2 regions of the Paenibacillus sp. BT-177 genome follow, and region 2 is predicted to be linked to the other one. Evidence: riboswitches for the same ligand, from Rfam matches in the RefSeq annotation. Region 2 holds a riboswitch; the other holds the start of a gene.

Region 1 (7,988 bases), on a different contig from region 2:
TTCGGTTTCTGCAACTGGTGTCTGCACCGTAATGCTCTCCAGTGGGATATCCCTTGTAATTTCATAAGCCATCAATGTTGCTACTTCATCAACCAATTCGCGGAAATCTTTCGTGTTGGTCCGCACATCGCGAATAAATGTAAGTTTGTGTTGGATCAAAGGGTGATCGCAAACCACCAGTTTTGCCATAATATATTCCCTCCGGTATTATCGTCACGTTCTTCCGCACCAGCATATCGAACATCCTGATTCGAAAGGATCTATGTAACCTATTTGTACAAACCAAATAAGCACAGATGCAATGCGTGCCTGTAAATCCTGTTTATTATAACATTCCCTTGGTTGATTTAACACCTGCCACCGCAACCTTTTGTCAAGGGAAAGATATGACAAGTAAAATGCTTGGCAAGGCCCATTTACGTGTGACTTTTGTCATATAAAATCATATCAAAAAGGCTTTGACGGCCCTTGACCGTCAAAGCCTACCAGCTCTAAACTTCCTGCCTGAGATATAGCCTCTGCCACCCCATGCAATTTCTTTATCTATACTTCAGATTGTCCCACGCTCCCTGAAATTGCTGAAGCATTTCGTCCTTCGTAATAACCCCTGCAATATAGGCTTGTATACTACTGCTTAAATCCTGATTCAGTCCCTTCGGGAAGCGCTGGAAGTTCCAGCTCCATATCTTGCCTTCCTTCACGTGCCGAGATATTTCCGCACCCAAATCACCTGTGGTCTCGTCACTGGACGTGATACTTTTGAAGGCAGGAACGAACTTAAACTCCTTGGTGATATAATGTTTGCCTGTTTCTGATGTAACCAGCCAATTGAGAAATTCCTTTGCCTCCTGCTTCACAGGAGAATTTTTATTGACCACCCAGTTTGAGGCCACTCCCACAGCCAGTTTATCTCCAGTAGAGGAATCATTGTCTATGGGGCTTGGAAGAATACCCAAATTCAAGTTAGGATTAATTCCATCTATTTGCGGCTGCGTCCAGTTCCCCTGGTGCATCATAGCGGCCTTGCCTGTCGAAAACAGTGTCACTTGTGTGTTGTAGTCCGTTGTGAGCGGATTGGGGTTTCCATATTTTAAAGTCAGGTCAAGCAACTTCACCCACTGATCGAACACGGGATTACCAGGGATGCGAGCAGTTCCTTTGTTTAAATCCGCAACGTAATTCTCCGGGTTCGACTGTCTGGCAAAGGGGATATTGATAAAGTGATTTCCCAGAACCCACCACTCTGCATAGCCGTTAGCAAAAGGGATAATCCCTGCTGCTTTCAGTCGCTTGGCTGCTTCCTCCAATTCATCTAACGTCTGAGGCAGTTTGGTTATACCCGCTTTTTTGAACAAATCCTTGTTGTAGACAAAACCGAATCCCTCCAGGTTCATAGGCTGTCCATAAATCTTACCGTTAACCGTCATCGGCTTACGGGCGAAATCGTCCAAGTCCTTCACCCATGGCTGATCCGACAAATCCTCCAGGTACTCAAACCACGTATCGCGATCTTGATAACCCTCATTCGTGAAAATGTCCGGCTGATCGCCTGATGCGAACTTAGCCTTCAACGAAGCACCGTAATCTGTACCCCCACCGACAGATTGGATATCCAGCTTGATGCCAGGGTGCGTTTTTTCATATTCAGCCTTCAGCTTGTTCAACGGTTCCGAAATCTCCACTTTGAATTGATAAATGTGTATCGTTTTGGTCCCACTCTGTTGAGCCTTCGTATTACCACAACCTGCAAGCATACATGTAAGCAGCAACATCAGGGAGATGACAAGCAGCACTGTCTTTTTCATCCGATATCCCTCCCATCAGCCTTTAACCGCTCCGGCCGCAATGCCGGAAACGATGTATTTTTGCATCACCAGAAAAAACACAACGATTGGCGTGATTCCAAGTACCAGTGCGGGCAACGCCAAGTCCCATTGCTTGGTATATTGACCAAACAGCATATAGGTCGCAATCGGAATCGTACGCAGCTCAGGATCATTCAAAATGAGCGAAGGCAGCAAATAATCATTCCAGATCCATAACGTATTCAAAATAAGTACGGTCACGAACATAGGGAGCAACAGTGGACAAACGATGCGAAAGAACACCCCGTAACGAGAAGAACCGTCCACTCTCGCCGCCTGCTCAACCTCAATAGGTACCGTTTTAATAAAGCCATGAAACAGAAAAACTGATAAAGGCGCTCCAAAACCCAGATAGCACAAAATTAGTCCTGGTATGCTGTTGTTCAGACTCAATACGTTGGACACTTCCATAAGCGGCAACATAATCGATTGAAAAGGCACGACCATCGCAGCCACAAGCAGCCCGAACAGGAACCGATTAAAAAGAGTGTCATGCCGAACCATTTGGTAAGCGGCCATCGAGCTGATCAGCAGCAAAAACGCATTGCTGACGATGGTGACGATCAGTGAATTCCCCAGTGCTGTGGGAAAGTTTATTTTATTCCAGGCATTAGCATAGTTTTCAAAACGGAAGGTTGTCGGCCACGAAGCGGAATGGGCCAAAATGTCTCCAAAAGATTTAACGGAGTTCACGAGCAAAAAATAGAACGGAACTAGAAAGATCAACCCAACCACAATAAGCAATATTTCAGCTACCCATGTGCTTAAACGATAGTTCGATGTTTTTTCCATTACATTTCGACCTCCTTTTTCTTCGTGAGACGCACCTGAATGCTGGTAATGATCGCAACGACCACGAAGAAAATCATAGCCTTGGCAGTTCCCAATCCAAGCCGATTATTTGTAAACGCTTCATTATATATGTCCAACGCTACAGACTCTGTCGCCTTGAATGGCCCACCCTTTGTTAAAGCCAAATTCAACTCAAATACTTTAAAGGACCAGGATATCGCTAGGAACAAGCAGACGGTCACTGCTGGCATAATAAGCGGCACCACGATATGACGCAAAATCTGTCTTCGGCTCGCACCGTCAATTTGGGCCGATTCAATAAGGGCGTGCGGGACATTATTTAGAGAGGATATGTAAATAACCATGAGATAACCTGCGTATTGCCAAACAAACACAATGACAGTTCCCCAAAAAGCAGTAGGCCCATCACCCAACCACGGTAGTTTGAAAAAGGATAGCCCTGTCGCCTCTCCCACCGCCGAAAAACCGCGTACAAATATAAATTGCCAGATGAAGCCGAGCAGCAAGCCACCGATCATATTAGGCATAAAAAATACAGTTCGCAGTGCATTGCGGGTACGCAATGGCTTTGTAAGCACATAGGCCAGGAAAAAGCCCACCAGGTTAGTTAAAATGACACCACATACGGTAAAACGGACCGTAAACCAAAAAGCATTACGGAAATCTGGATCATCTCTAAAAATATGAATGTAATTCCCTAGCCCGAGCCATCGGACATGTTCAGATACGCCATCCCAGTTCGTCATGGAATAATACAGCCCCAGCAGGAACGGAATGACCATAATTAAGACGAAAAACAACGCCATCGGTCCCACAAATACGAGCTGCTGCAATAATTGCGCGGATTTTCTTTGGCTCAATGCAATCACTCCTTTGTCGTAGATCATGAAGGAAAACGCGCATAATCCTCACTGTAATCGCTTATTACCCAAAAATGTAAGTTTCGAGTCGTCTGGAACAAAAAAGGCTGTTCCCCCTCCGCTAACGAAAGGAAAACAGCCTTATCATATAAGATTAAAAGAATGACGATGAATTAGTATTGGGTTCCTGGATAGATTGGGAACTTGTCTGTTAACTCGCCAACTGCTTGGCTTGCTTTGGACAATACAGTATCATCTTTTGGATTTTTAAGAGTATCAGCAATGATTTTACCGATTTTAACCATAGCCTCTTCATCCATACCACGAGAAGTTGCAGCAGGTGTACCAATACGGATCCCGCTAGTAACAAACGGACTCGTTGGGTCAAAAGGAATGGCGTTTTTGTTGACCGTGATACCCACGGAATCCAATACATGCTCCGCTTCTTTACCTGTGATATTCAAATTGCGTGTGTCCAACAGCATCAGGTGATTATCCGTACCACCAGATACAATATTAATCCCCTCTGCCAGCAGTGTTTCAGCCAGCACCTGTGCGTTGCGAACTACGTTTTGCGCATAGGTTTTGAATGATGGCTGGAGCGCTTCACCCAAAGCAACTGCTTTGGATGCGATCACGTGCATCAGTGGTCCTCCTTGAGTACCAGGGAAGATAGCTTTATCAATCGCTTGCGCCCACGCTTTGCGAGTCAGAATTAGACCCCCACGCGGACCACGTAGCGTTTTGTGTGTCGTTGTTGTCACAAATTGGGCATGAGGAACTGGACTAGGGTGAATCCCTGCTGCCACGAGACCTGCGATATGTGCCATATCCACCATGAACAAAGCACCTACATCATTAGCAATGGAAGCAAAAGCTTCAAAATCAATAGTACGCGGATATGCACTTGCACCAGCTACGATCAGACGAGGGCGGTGCTTGAAGGCTGCTTTGCGCACTTCATCGTAGTCGATACGGAAGTTGTCTTCACGTACACCATAAGCAGCAAAGTTATACAACAAACCGGAGGCATTAACCGGGCTTCCGTGTGTTAAATGGCCGCCATGCGCCAGATTCATACCCAGCACAGTATCTCCAGGTTGAAGAGCTGCCAGATATACCGCCATGTTAGCTTGTGCTCCAGAGTGAGGCTGCACGTTCGCATGCTCGGCGCCGAATAATTCTTTCGCGCGGTCACGTGCAATATCTTCGACGATATCTACATGCTCACAGCCACCATAGTAGCGTTTGTTCGGATAACCTTCAGCATATTTATTGGTAAGCACGGAGCCCATGGCTTCCATTACTGCTTCACTGACGATATTCTCGGATGCGATCAGCTCGATATTGTGGCGTTGCCGTTTCAGTTCAAGCCCCATTGCTTCCATCACTGCCGGGTCACTTTTACGCAGATGTTCCATCATGATTGATTACTCCCTCTCCATGGTCAAATTTTGGGTATACAAGCAAATGCCTGTTCCTCTGTTGGGTACCTCATCATTAATGCAAAAAAGATCAGTACTAACATGCCGACATGACAAATGCTAATCGCAGTTTCCGCCGGCTTCTTGTTCCAGACTGTACACTGCCCGTTGTCCGCCAATAAGTGGAGGACGAGTGAACGCAGCTGTCACACGTGCTTCACCAATCCAGCGAAGGCTTGGGCGAAACGGAACGGCAATTGGGCGTAGATGCATGCCAATCAGCGTTTCGCCGATGTCTATCCCGGCATGAGCCTGCACGTTCGCCGCCAGACATGCATCATCCATAGAGCGATAGGCAACGGTAGCCATAGAGCCCCCTGCTGTACGAACAGGAACAGCCGCAACCTCCATCAGTCCTAATCGCTCCAGTAGAGCACGCTCAACGACCAGTGCTCGGTTCAAGTGCTCACAGCATTGAAACGCCACATCAAAGCCATACTCTCTGCGAACGGATTCTACTCCAGACAGCACTTGCTGAGCCACATCGAGCGCTCCTGCTGTGCCGATCCGACTTCCAGCCACTTCACTCGTGCTTGCGCCAATAACCAGCAGGCGACCAGCTTTGAGACTGGCCGCTTCTGCAATTTCCCGCACGACAGAAGCGGTCTGTGCTTCGAGTGAAATCTCATGATCCAATTGTTCTACCATTGGTACCTCCTTTGGTTGAACAGCCTCTCAGAGACTAGGCGCGGTTTCATGCCCCAAGTTCAACACACTCTCTCCTGATCACAATCTGACTATATTATAGCCGATGTTTCAGATTTCGAGCAGAAAAAATGGAAGAACAAGAAGGCAGCAGAAGATCTGCTGTAGCTTGTATACGAAAAAAGAGCAGTCCACACCTATGTGGAATTGCTCTTTTGCCCAGGCGACCGGCCGTATATCCGATGCTCCATCGTGGTTGATCCCACTTTTGTCGCCAGTTACACCGGATTCTCATTTTTCCACCTTATCTTAACGGATTAACCGTCGAAAATCAACAGATTCCGTACAAAATAGAGGAACGGTACCGATTTTATTCGGAAGAACCTTTTAGCTTGTCCAACAACTTATGCAAAGCCGTACGGATTTCTGCCGCTGTGACATCGTAGTCCTCACGCGAACCACCAAATGGATCTGAGATATCGAAGCCCGGAATCCGTTGGTGTAATTCAATCATTCGTTCACGCTCCTGCGTCGATAGCTCTTGTCCGAGTGAAGCCATCAACTGCTGTGAAGCATACAAGCCATCTAACTCCTGTACGTCATTCAGCACTGCGTCCCGGTCCTCCACATATTCCTTCAGCGTAAATACTTTGCCTGCCGTTTGGGGGAACCGCTGTACGACATGCTGTTTATGTCCTTGTGTCAAGGTTAAGATCAGATGTGCCCACTCGGCAAGCCCGTCGCTTAAAGGAGTTGAAGTGATCTGATCGGATATATCGTGATCACGCAGAACCGCCTCTGCATGTCGGGATATCGGCGTGCCGTCCATCGCAGCTACTCCAGCGGAACGCACGTCCAGTTCCAGACCATGCTCAGCAGCCAGCTTACGCAGCATTCCCTCCGCCATTGGACTGCGACAGGTGTTCCCTGTGCATACAAATAAAATATTCTTCAACGTCTTCACCCCCCGTATGTTGAAAAAATATATAAACAGAGGATTACTCAAATCCTGTATTTATTTTACACTGTCTACGTTAAAATCAAAACATAAACATAAAGCCGAATGCCAGCAAAATAGCACCGCCCACCGCTTCTCCATAATCCCCAAGATTACGGCTGACCTTGCGCCCCAGTAACAGCCCCAGCATCGCCATCGCTCCCCCGCAAAAACCAAAGGCCAGAACAGTCAGCACCAGGTCACTCTGGAACATTCCCAGTGACACTCCCACAGAAAATGAGTCAATGCTCACCCCAAGCGCAAACAGTAAAAGACCCAAAGGCGACCGATGATCCAATACGTGTACGCCGTCCCCCTTGAAGGAATTATATACCATATGCCCGCCCAAAAGGATGAGTAATCCCCCTGCGAAGTAGGTCGTCACATGGCCTAATAAAGAACTCATATAATGGCCTGTGAACATTCCCAGCAATGGCATCAGGATGTGAAAAAAACCAATCACAGTGCTGATGCGCAGCACGTCTCGCAGGCGTATCCCCTTCATACCGACCCCTACGCCCAGCGATAGCGCATCCATCCCTAGCGCTACCGCCATGATCAGAATCGTTACAACCTGCCCAGCATCGGCAGAGGCTGCCAGCATACTCCATCCCTCCATTATCCGTCTGTTCTTGTACACGTTATGCGGACAAGGGGCAAATCAGTACAAGCAGGCACTGAAAACACCCAAAACAGAGATAAGGAGAGAGGAGAAATTAAAATAAGAGACTCAATTGTTCACAGAAGCTACAGACGGATGATTCGATGACCTGCCGCTTTAAGCAGTCGATTCATGACGGCGTCTCCCAATCCTTTCGGCGGACAGGCTTCCGCCAAAATGTAGGTGACGCCGTCCTCATCGCAGCGACGCAGTACGCTGTATAGGCGCTGCGCCGCCTCATGAAGCGCGTCCAGCTTGCCCAGCGTGTAGACTCGTTCTCCGGCGTAGCTGGCGGCATGGTCGTCGAACGCGAGCACCGCCGTGCGCTCCCCGCGCGCGGTAGCCTCCGCCAACGCGGTGCGAATCCAGCCCGTCACTTCAACAGACGACGGGCCTTGTACCACACTCAAGCGCCCTCGTGGCGCATAGTGCGTATACTTCATGCCCGGCGAGCGTGGCGCCAGGCTATCGGCGTCCTGCCCGGGTGTGTCAGCCAGCGCCGGGTCCAGTACGACAGAGCGAGCAACCGTAGCGAGCTGTTCAGCAGTCACACCGCCTGGGCGCAAAATGGTGACGGTTCCGTCGTCACCGACTTGTACTACCGTGGACTCCAGCCCCACACCCGTGGGACCTCCGTCCAAAATGCCGCCGATGCGGCCCTCC
Region 2 (7,988 bases):
TTCGGCTTTTCAGTGATGTTGGGCACCTTAATGACCAGGGTCGTTCCCTGATCGGAACGCAGTTCCATACATCCGTTCACGAATTCGAGCCTTTCCTTCATGCCTTGCAGACCATGTCCCCGAAAGACTGCATTTTCTCCCATAATACCAACTCCATTATCCTGAATCCGCAGGGTCAATTCCTTACGAGACGGCTCAATGGTGATGGAGCAAGCGGTAGCTCCACTGTGCTTCACTACATTGGTTACGGCTTCCTTCATACACATGCTCAGCACATTTTCATTCATTAATGACGTATGCTCCAGCTTCGGGTCGCCCTCCAAGGTCAGTTCGATGTGAGCAGCCTTTAAAATTTGCCGAATACGTAGCAGTTCATCCTCTAGTCTCATGCCGCGCATTTGAGTAACCATTTCCCGTACTTCTTTTAACGCACTTCTTGCCGTGAGACGAACATCGTTAATTTCGACATGAGCCCGTTCCGGGTACTGGTCCAGTAGCTTGCCTGCCAAATCACTCTTCAGCCCAATGAGTGACAGCTTCTGACCCAAGGTATCGTGCAGGTCACGCGCGATTCTTTGCCGTTCCTCCAGCTTGATCAATTCCGATATTTTCTTATTGGCATCCTCTAATTGGACCTGAAGCCGATCACTCTTGTTGCGATTAAAATTTGTAATCGGAAGGAGGATCACACCGATCAGATTGAGCAAGATAAAAGGAATCTGCTTAATAAAAACAGGATTCTGAGAAACAAACCCATAATTGATTAATCCAATCGTAATAACCATTAAAATAATATACAGGGTCGTAAATGCAGCCTTACTTTTAATATTACCGATCAGATAAGCGATAAATATGGAAAAATACATATAGCTAAATAGCAGCGTCATCGTAATCGATATAGCAATCTGCACACTGGTCCAAAAATATATGAGCCAGCCCTGGGAGACAAAAGCCAGTACATAACAAGCAAAAAACACCAAAATAATCGCGGTACCCAGAATAATATGACTTGTAGATGAAGAGCTAAAATAGTAAAAGGGCAGGATATAAAAGACGACCCACACATAAGGGCTAAGTCCCGTATTTCTTTGGAAAATCTGATACCACTTTTGCATCCTGCCACCCTTTTCTACTTTAGATATCCCTATCTTAACATAGCAATTTCCGTACAACGTCTATTTTCTATCCGTGCCTACAACAGGTGTAGGGATGGGTTTTGAAGCGCCAACACGTTTGCTAAGCAGCGGCTTTACTTGTTTAAAGGTCAGAAAGGTTTTGGTACTTTCATCCCACAGTCGGAATTTCAAAGATTGCAGACTGCTACTCACTGTGATCGTGGTCGCCTTTTGCAGCAACGGTGTGGCTTCATGCGCTTTCTCCAAATTGTAATTTGGCACTTTCGGGCTCAGGTGATGAACATGATGAAAACCAATATTGCCCGTAATCCATTGCAATACTTTAGGGAGCTTGTAGTAAGAACTGCCTTCTACGGCCGCATTAATATAACTCCACTCTTCATCATGCTCAAAATACGAATCCTCAAACTGATGTTGCACATAGAACAGCCAGATTCCCAACATACCAGAGACAAAAAAGATAGGCGTCTGTACCAGAAGGAATGCCTGCCAGCCAATAGCCCAGCACAACAGTGCATACAATGCAACGATGGATATATTCGTCACATAAGTGTTTATTTTTTCCTTACGTTTGGCTGTCTTGACATTAAACCGATAGGAAATCAAAAAAGTATAGATCGGACCTAGCCCGAACATAACCCAAGGATTTCGATATATACGATAGGCCAGCCGTATCCATGTGGAAGCCGCTGTGTACTCTTCTACCGTGAGCACCCACATATCACCTGTGCCTCTTTTATCCAGGTTACTGCTGGTTGCATGGTGGATCGCGTGACTATTTTTCCATTGGTGATAAGGGCAGAGCGTAATAATCCCTGTAATCGTTCCCACAATATCGTTCAGCTTGCGACTTTTGAAAAAAGATTGATGACCACAATCATGAAAAATAATAAACGTCCGTACCACAAACCCTGCCGCAATCATGGTAATTGGAAGCGTAAGCCAGTAAGAAACCGCCAGGCTAAGATAAGCGGCATACCACAATAGGATCAGCGGTCCCAAGGTATTGATAAGTTGCAGAACGCTGGATTTCGTGTTTATTTTCTCGTAGGGAGCCATATTTTTTTTCAATTGAGCTAACGGGAGTTGTGTCATACCCATTATGATCCTCCTTTAAAATGCAGCCCATACCTTGATCCTGTCAGGCGTACATGTTGATCTAAGCTCAGTATAAGGAGACCGCTGGATCTGCTGTAGTCATAAACGTCAGTTCGGGCATATGACATTTGTCATATAGACAACTAACCAAACCTGTTTGCCAAATGTTCGCGGGTTTCCTTTCTGCTGTTTTTTTGTTAAAATGTAAGATATATAACGCTGTATGTGACTGGCGAAGTCAGTGGAATCAACCACGAGGGAGCATACAAACAAAGCGTACCGTTCGCCTGGGAGAAGTATTTGCAGAGGATTCGTCTGTCTTGACGACCTTGTGCAAATACTTTTTTTCGTTTTTTAAGACCATGACACCCTGTTGATTCTATTATGCGATAAATTCAGAGGAGGCTCGGACTATGGCTATTATTATGAAATCCAAAGAAGCAGCTGAGCAAGTGTATGCAACGATCCGTTCCCAAGTAGAGCAAATGAAACAGCAAGGACACCGTCCCCATCTGGCAACCCTGTTGGTAGAAGGTGATCCGGCATCTGCATACTATGCACGGACCAAGCAAAAAATAGCAGAGAAGCTGGGCATCTCATTTCATCTCCATACTTTTAATCGTCATGTAAGCGAAGCCGAGCTTCTGCACCTGATCAGCACCCTAAATGATGCATCCCATGTACATGGCATTATGCTGGAACTCCCGCTTCCTCAACATCTTTCCGCCTCCGTTATTAAACAATCCATCGCCCCCTACAAGGATATTGATGGAATTACACCTGATAACAAGCTGGCTACCGTTACGGGTGACGCAGGGCTGTACCCCGCTACACCTCAAGCCTGTATTGAACTGTTGAAGCATTACGGCCACTCCTTGGCAGGCAAAAATGTCACTCTCGTGGGCATCGGGCAGACAGTAGGACTTCCCCTTTTCCACATGCTGCAAAGAGAAAATGCCACCGTCACCGCCTGTCATGCAGGTACGCGTGATATTGCAGAGCATCTGAACCATGCAGATATTGCCTTCGTCGCAGTTGGATGCCCTGATGTGATTACGCAGGATATGGTGCATCCAGGTCTAATTCTGGTGGATGCAGGAATTAATGAGACGCTGGAGGGAAAAATTGTGGGTGATGCTGCTCCGGACGTTGTAGAAAAGGTACATGCTATTTCTCCCGTTCCCGGCGGCGTAGGTACCTTAACGACCGCCATTTTGTACAAAAACTTGCTCAAAGCGATACGTCTGCAACAATACTCCAGAGAGGTGGTTTATTCATGACTGAACTGTCGTGGAATCAGTCCATCGCACATTTTCTGAAAGAAGCTGCAAGTGCAGCGCCTACCCCCGGCGGAGGAAGTGTATCCGCGCTGGCAGCGGCACTAGGCGCAGCTATGACCTCCATGACCGCCAACCTTTCACAAGGAGAAAAATACGCGCAGTTCCGTGAACAATTCGCGCAAGTCATTAGCAGCATGGAGAGATTGTCTACACATTGTGAGGAACTGATGGCCGCAGACATCCAATCCTTTGAACAGTACATGACCGCGTTGCGTTTGCCCAAAGAAACAGACGAAGAAAAGCGCTATCGTACCCATTCCTTACAAACAGCGGTGATTGCTGCCATTGAGGTCCCTATGCGCCTGCTCGAAGTATGCCGGGACGGACTATCACAAGCCTACAACATTGTTGAAATATCCAATAAAAATGTGATTTCTGATCTGGGCATCGGCGCGATTTTGTTTGAAGCAGCCGCTCAATCGGCCTTGCTTACCATTGATATTAACCTTGCCTCGCTCAAGGACTTGGATGTCAAACAATCCTACGAAGCCAAAACAGCCGTACTCCTCCGTGAAATCGGACAAATTAAAGAGCAAACCTTATTGACTGTGCGCAGTCGAATTGCTAATTAATCAGCTCATAACTGTGCACAAGCTGTAATAACCAAAATATTTTGCCTATTTGCTAATTACAAATAACCTCCAAACCCATCTTTAATCGTTGGGTTTGGAGGTTTTTTTATTACGATTCATTATTTATGGAAAACTTTTCTATCCTTTCTTCGTCTATGGATAAGGGATATTCTTTAAGAACATTTTTTTCTCTTATACACATTGATCAAGAAATGAGGAGAATCTTATGAAAAGACGTGCTCTATTACTGAGTATAATCACGTTATTGCTGCTCAGTCCCAGTGTGTGGGCGGCCGGAGATGATTTCACATCCCATATTCGCTCCTATGATTCCGGAAGTCTGATTCAATCCGATGGAAGCTTGTGGCTGTGGGGCTATAATCAATCCGTACCGACTCGTATAGAGGGCAAGCCGAACGTTGTAAAAACATTCTCTAATATTATCAACGAAGGCGATCTGGTATTTACCTTGCAAGACCACTCTGCTTGGTATGTGCCTAGAAACAATATTTCTGAATCCGTGAAATTTGTTCCTCTGGAAGGACTACAGAACCTCGCAACTGTAAGTAGTTTGGGTGATCATATGCTCGCTCTTAGCAACGAAGGGAATGTATTTTCAGCTGATCAACTCGGAGATAAAAATATCTTTAGTCGTTTTCAACCCCTGTCTGGCATCGGCGAGGTTGCCCATATAGATAGTTACTATGAGGAAAGACCGGATTATGAGGAACGCTGGATATTCCTAAGAAAAGACGGAAGTGTATGGAAAAACACAAAAGCATTGCAGGGCTTCGAACCTATTTCATCATTAAAGGATATTACGGCAATTGCTAAAAACATAGCTTTAAAAAAAGATGGTACCGTGTGGACGTGGCCCAAAGAATTTGATAAAAATGTAGCTCCGTCCGAAACTCTATCCGTATCACAAATTCATGCCTTATCAGGCATCAAGACAATCAAGGCCAATAGGTATTCCAATCTCGCCATTGATCAGCAAGGTCGGCTATGGTTCTGGGGGGCTACCGTTACAGGTGCCTTAGACAATACAACCTACCACAATGCTAATACTCCTATACTGCTAACAGGAGTAAAGGATGTTAAAGACGCCTTTTTCGTTGAACGCTCCATCCTTGCTCTAACCACATCTGGTAATGTATATGTTGCATCTCTAGATGGCGAAAAGTTATCCTCCAATGCCTCCTTTACATTACTTGCCAAAAATATTCAAAGCATCAAAGCAGGACCACGGCACATCATCATGCAAAAAACAAACGGCGACCTGTGGGGGTGGGGCGTTAACAAGCACGCACAACTCGGTATCGGCGACTATGAGTTTCTTTATAGTTCACCGGTTGCTGTACAAAAGCCGATTCTCGTCCGTCTCAACAATACACCTGTCCCCCTAAGTAACGGTGTGATTACCCGCAACGGCCAGGCATTTATTCCCCTCCGCTCCGTATTTGACAAACTAGGGGCAGAGGTCACATATGATTACAATAGCAAAATAGCGAAAATGAATCAGTCCAAGGCAGGTGACCATCCCGTCTCTCTAGAAATAAATTTTAAAACCAGCCAAACAAAAGTGAACAGTAAATCTGTAGAACTCACTAATCCGCCCTTCATGGTGAACGGTATTGGTTATCTTCCACTAAGGCTCATCAGCGAGACACTGGGAGCCAAGGTAGATTGGATACAAAAAGAAGATACTATCGTAATTACGACGAAATAAAAGAATTGATTAGTGAATACGCTGCAATTCAAAATTGGCGGCCTCAATATACAAAAACAACCGGTCGAAATATGACTGGTTGTTTTATGCTTTACCGAAGTTGTACTGCAAGCTGCATCCTTATTGGTTGATACTCGCAATTTCCTTAAAGCTCTCGTCACTTGTCAGAGGGCATGACAGTTCGTTACAACGTCGGATCTTGCCATCTTTAAATTCAAAAATAGCAATCAACTCCACCTGTCCCATCATTCCATTTTTCTTCGTAATATCTACGATATAGCGTAAAGTGGCACTTTGCAGCTCATCATCATACAAAAAATCATTAAATGGTGAAATGGTGATGTTGTCGATCAGGCTTTTTAACGTGGTAATATGCTGAGTAAATTCCTCCAAATTTGTGGGGACTCCATCTGTAACTTGAATATATTCAGGTACAAAATAATCAGGAATCTTCTCTACCTTTAAACCCACGACTATGTCATTATACATACAAGTTAGAAATGCTTTTGCCTCTGCTCTGTTCATTCTGTTCTCTCCACATCTTTATAGTAGTCGGGACCATGCATGCAGAAATCGGATGACTACGTCTAATTCATCTTCCGAAAAAGCATCAAATAATTGCTCGTATTGTTCCTTTAATTGCCGGTGCATCTGATCATGTACAGCAGCTAACTGCCTGCCCTCATCCGTTACGTTATAGTATAATTCCTTATGATTATCCGACTTTTTTGACGTCAGCAACAAATGGTGTTCTATAAGAATATTCACGGCTTTGGTGACCGCCGGCTTGGATATATTCAGTTCAGCAGCCAATGATGTGTTATTCATACTTCCCTGACTGCTACATACCAGAGAGAGAATATGAAGCTGGGTAATCGTCCATCTCCGCTTCTCCCTCACCACTTCTTCTGTTAGAGTCTCTAGTAAAGCTTGACGTCTCTGTGCATTTTTTTCTCTTTCCAGTATAAAATGTTGGATAGCCTCAAATGTCCGTTCGTGTTTGGATTGACTCATAAATCCTCCATGTTTTTTATTAACCGGTTAATAAAAATAGTTTACCGGTTAACAATATAATTGCCAAATTTCATCTCATGATTCCTTGGTACAACCTTTGTATCTGCTCAACAAATCAACAAAAAAAGCACCTCACTGCGGTCCATTGACCGTGTAGTGAAGTGCTTATTCCATGTGAATCTCACACCTATTTTTTAGCTTTATTCTCTTTCTCTCTTTCAACCAGCATATCCACAATCATATCAATCTGTCCAGTAATAGCGATCGGATCGTAGCGATAGTACGTATCAAAATCATTAAAGAACACTTTATTCTTCTTCACCGCAGGCAGATTTCCCCACACAGCGGACGATTTCAGTTGCTTAAGCGCGGTTCCCTTCTTGTCTGGATCATACGTAGTCAGGAACATGTAATCTGCGTCATACTGCGGCAGTACCTCCATTGAAAGCTGTATGGTTTGTTCCTTGGAATTAGCTGTCTTTTTCGGCATGTTCAGTTTGAGCGCATTGTATACGGCTTGTCCGCCTCGTCCCGCATTGTCGCCAAAGATCCAAAGTGCGTTCTTGTCCGTCAGCTCATACAAACCGAAAGTTGCCTTTTCGTCAATAACACCCTTCAGACGAGCACGGCCTTCAGCAGCCTTTTTATCAAATGCAGCAATAAATTGCTCAGCCTTCTCCTTTTCCCCAGTGATATCCCCGAACAGCTTGACCGTATCATAGATATTAGTCGTCGTACCGTACGGAATGTACAGGGTAGGTGCAATTTTAGACAAAGCCTCATAATTGGTATCCTTCATAACCACGATCAGATCGGGTTTGAGTTCCAGTGTCTTTTCCAAATTGGTCGGATCCCCCACCTCTTTGGTTCCTTTTTCCTTTAGCAAATCGGTCAAAAAAGGATTTTGAAACGCAGTCGGCTCTACACCCACCACGTTAGCACCCACGGACAGCAGCTCTCCGCCGTAAAAATCCGTTACAATACGCTGCGGCTTAGCGGGAATTTGAATATCCCCTTTAACCGTTTTAAAGCTTCTTGTCTCTCCAGTAGAAGCCGACTCTTGCTTATCTCCTGAAGTTGAAGCGGGATTATTTCCAGT

Evidence for each region. A riboswitch is a leader RNA that binds a small molecule or an ion and turns the genes downstream of it on or off. The one in region 2 is predicted to bind ZMP and ZTP.
Region 1: linked by a shared signal. The riboswitch ahead of OIU26_RS11245 (TIGR01440 family protein) and the one ahead of OIU26_RS10050 (bifunctional 5,10-methylenetetrahydrofolate dehydrogenase/5,10-methenyltetrahydrofolate cyclohydrolase) in region 2 are both predicted to bind ZMP and ZTP.

What each region holds. Positions count from the first base shown of each region.
Region 1 is NZ_JAOYTP010000003.1:185,559-193,546, forward strand. Features, by position in the region: gene upp (uracil phosphoribosyltransferase) at 1-189, opposite strand, end outside; gene OIU26_RS11225 (ABC transporter substrate-binding protein) at 540-1,805, opposite strand; gene OIU26_RS11230 (carbohydrate ABC transporter permease) at 1,821-2,657, opposite strand; gene OIU26_RS11235 (carbohydrate ABC transporter permease) at 2,657-3,565, opposite strand; gene glyA (serine hydroxymethyltransferase) at 3,712-4,962, opposite strand; gene OIU26_RS11245 (TIGR01440 family protein) at 5,083-5,670, opposite strand; ZMP/ZTP riboswitch at 5,878-5,959, opposite strand; gene OIU26_RS11250 (low molecular weight protein arginine phosphatase) at 6,038-6,622, opposite strand; gene OIU26_RS11255 (manganese efflux pump MntP) at 6,708-7,268, opposite strand; gene OIU26_RS11260 (L-threonylcarbamoyladenylate synthase) at 7,412-7,988, opposite strand, start outside.
Region 2 is NZ_JAOYTP010000002.1:849,598-857,585, forward strand. Features, by position in the region: gene OIU26_RS10040 (sensor histidine kinase) at 1-1,115, opposite strand, end outside; gene OIU26_RS10045 (fatty acid desaturase) at 1,176-2,237, opposite strand; ZMP/ZTP riboswitch at 2,450-2,534, shown strand; gene OIU26_RS10050 (bifunctional 5,10-methylenetetrahydrofolate dehydrogenase/5,10-methenyltetrahydrofolate cyclohydrolase) at 2,648-3,514, shown strand; gene OIU26_RS10055 (cyclodeaminase/cyclohydrolase family protein) at 3,511-4,146, shown strand; gene OIU26_RS10060 (stalk domain-containing protein) at 4,373-5,875, shown strand; gene OIU26_RS10065 (nuclear transport factor 2 family protein) at 5,996-6,400, opposite strand; gene OIU26_RS10070 (MarR family transcriptional regulator) at 6,419-6,889, opposite strand; gene OIU26_RS10075 (ABC transporter substrate-binding protein) at 7,077-7,988, opposite strand, start outside.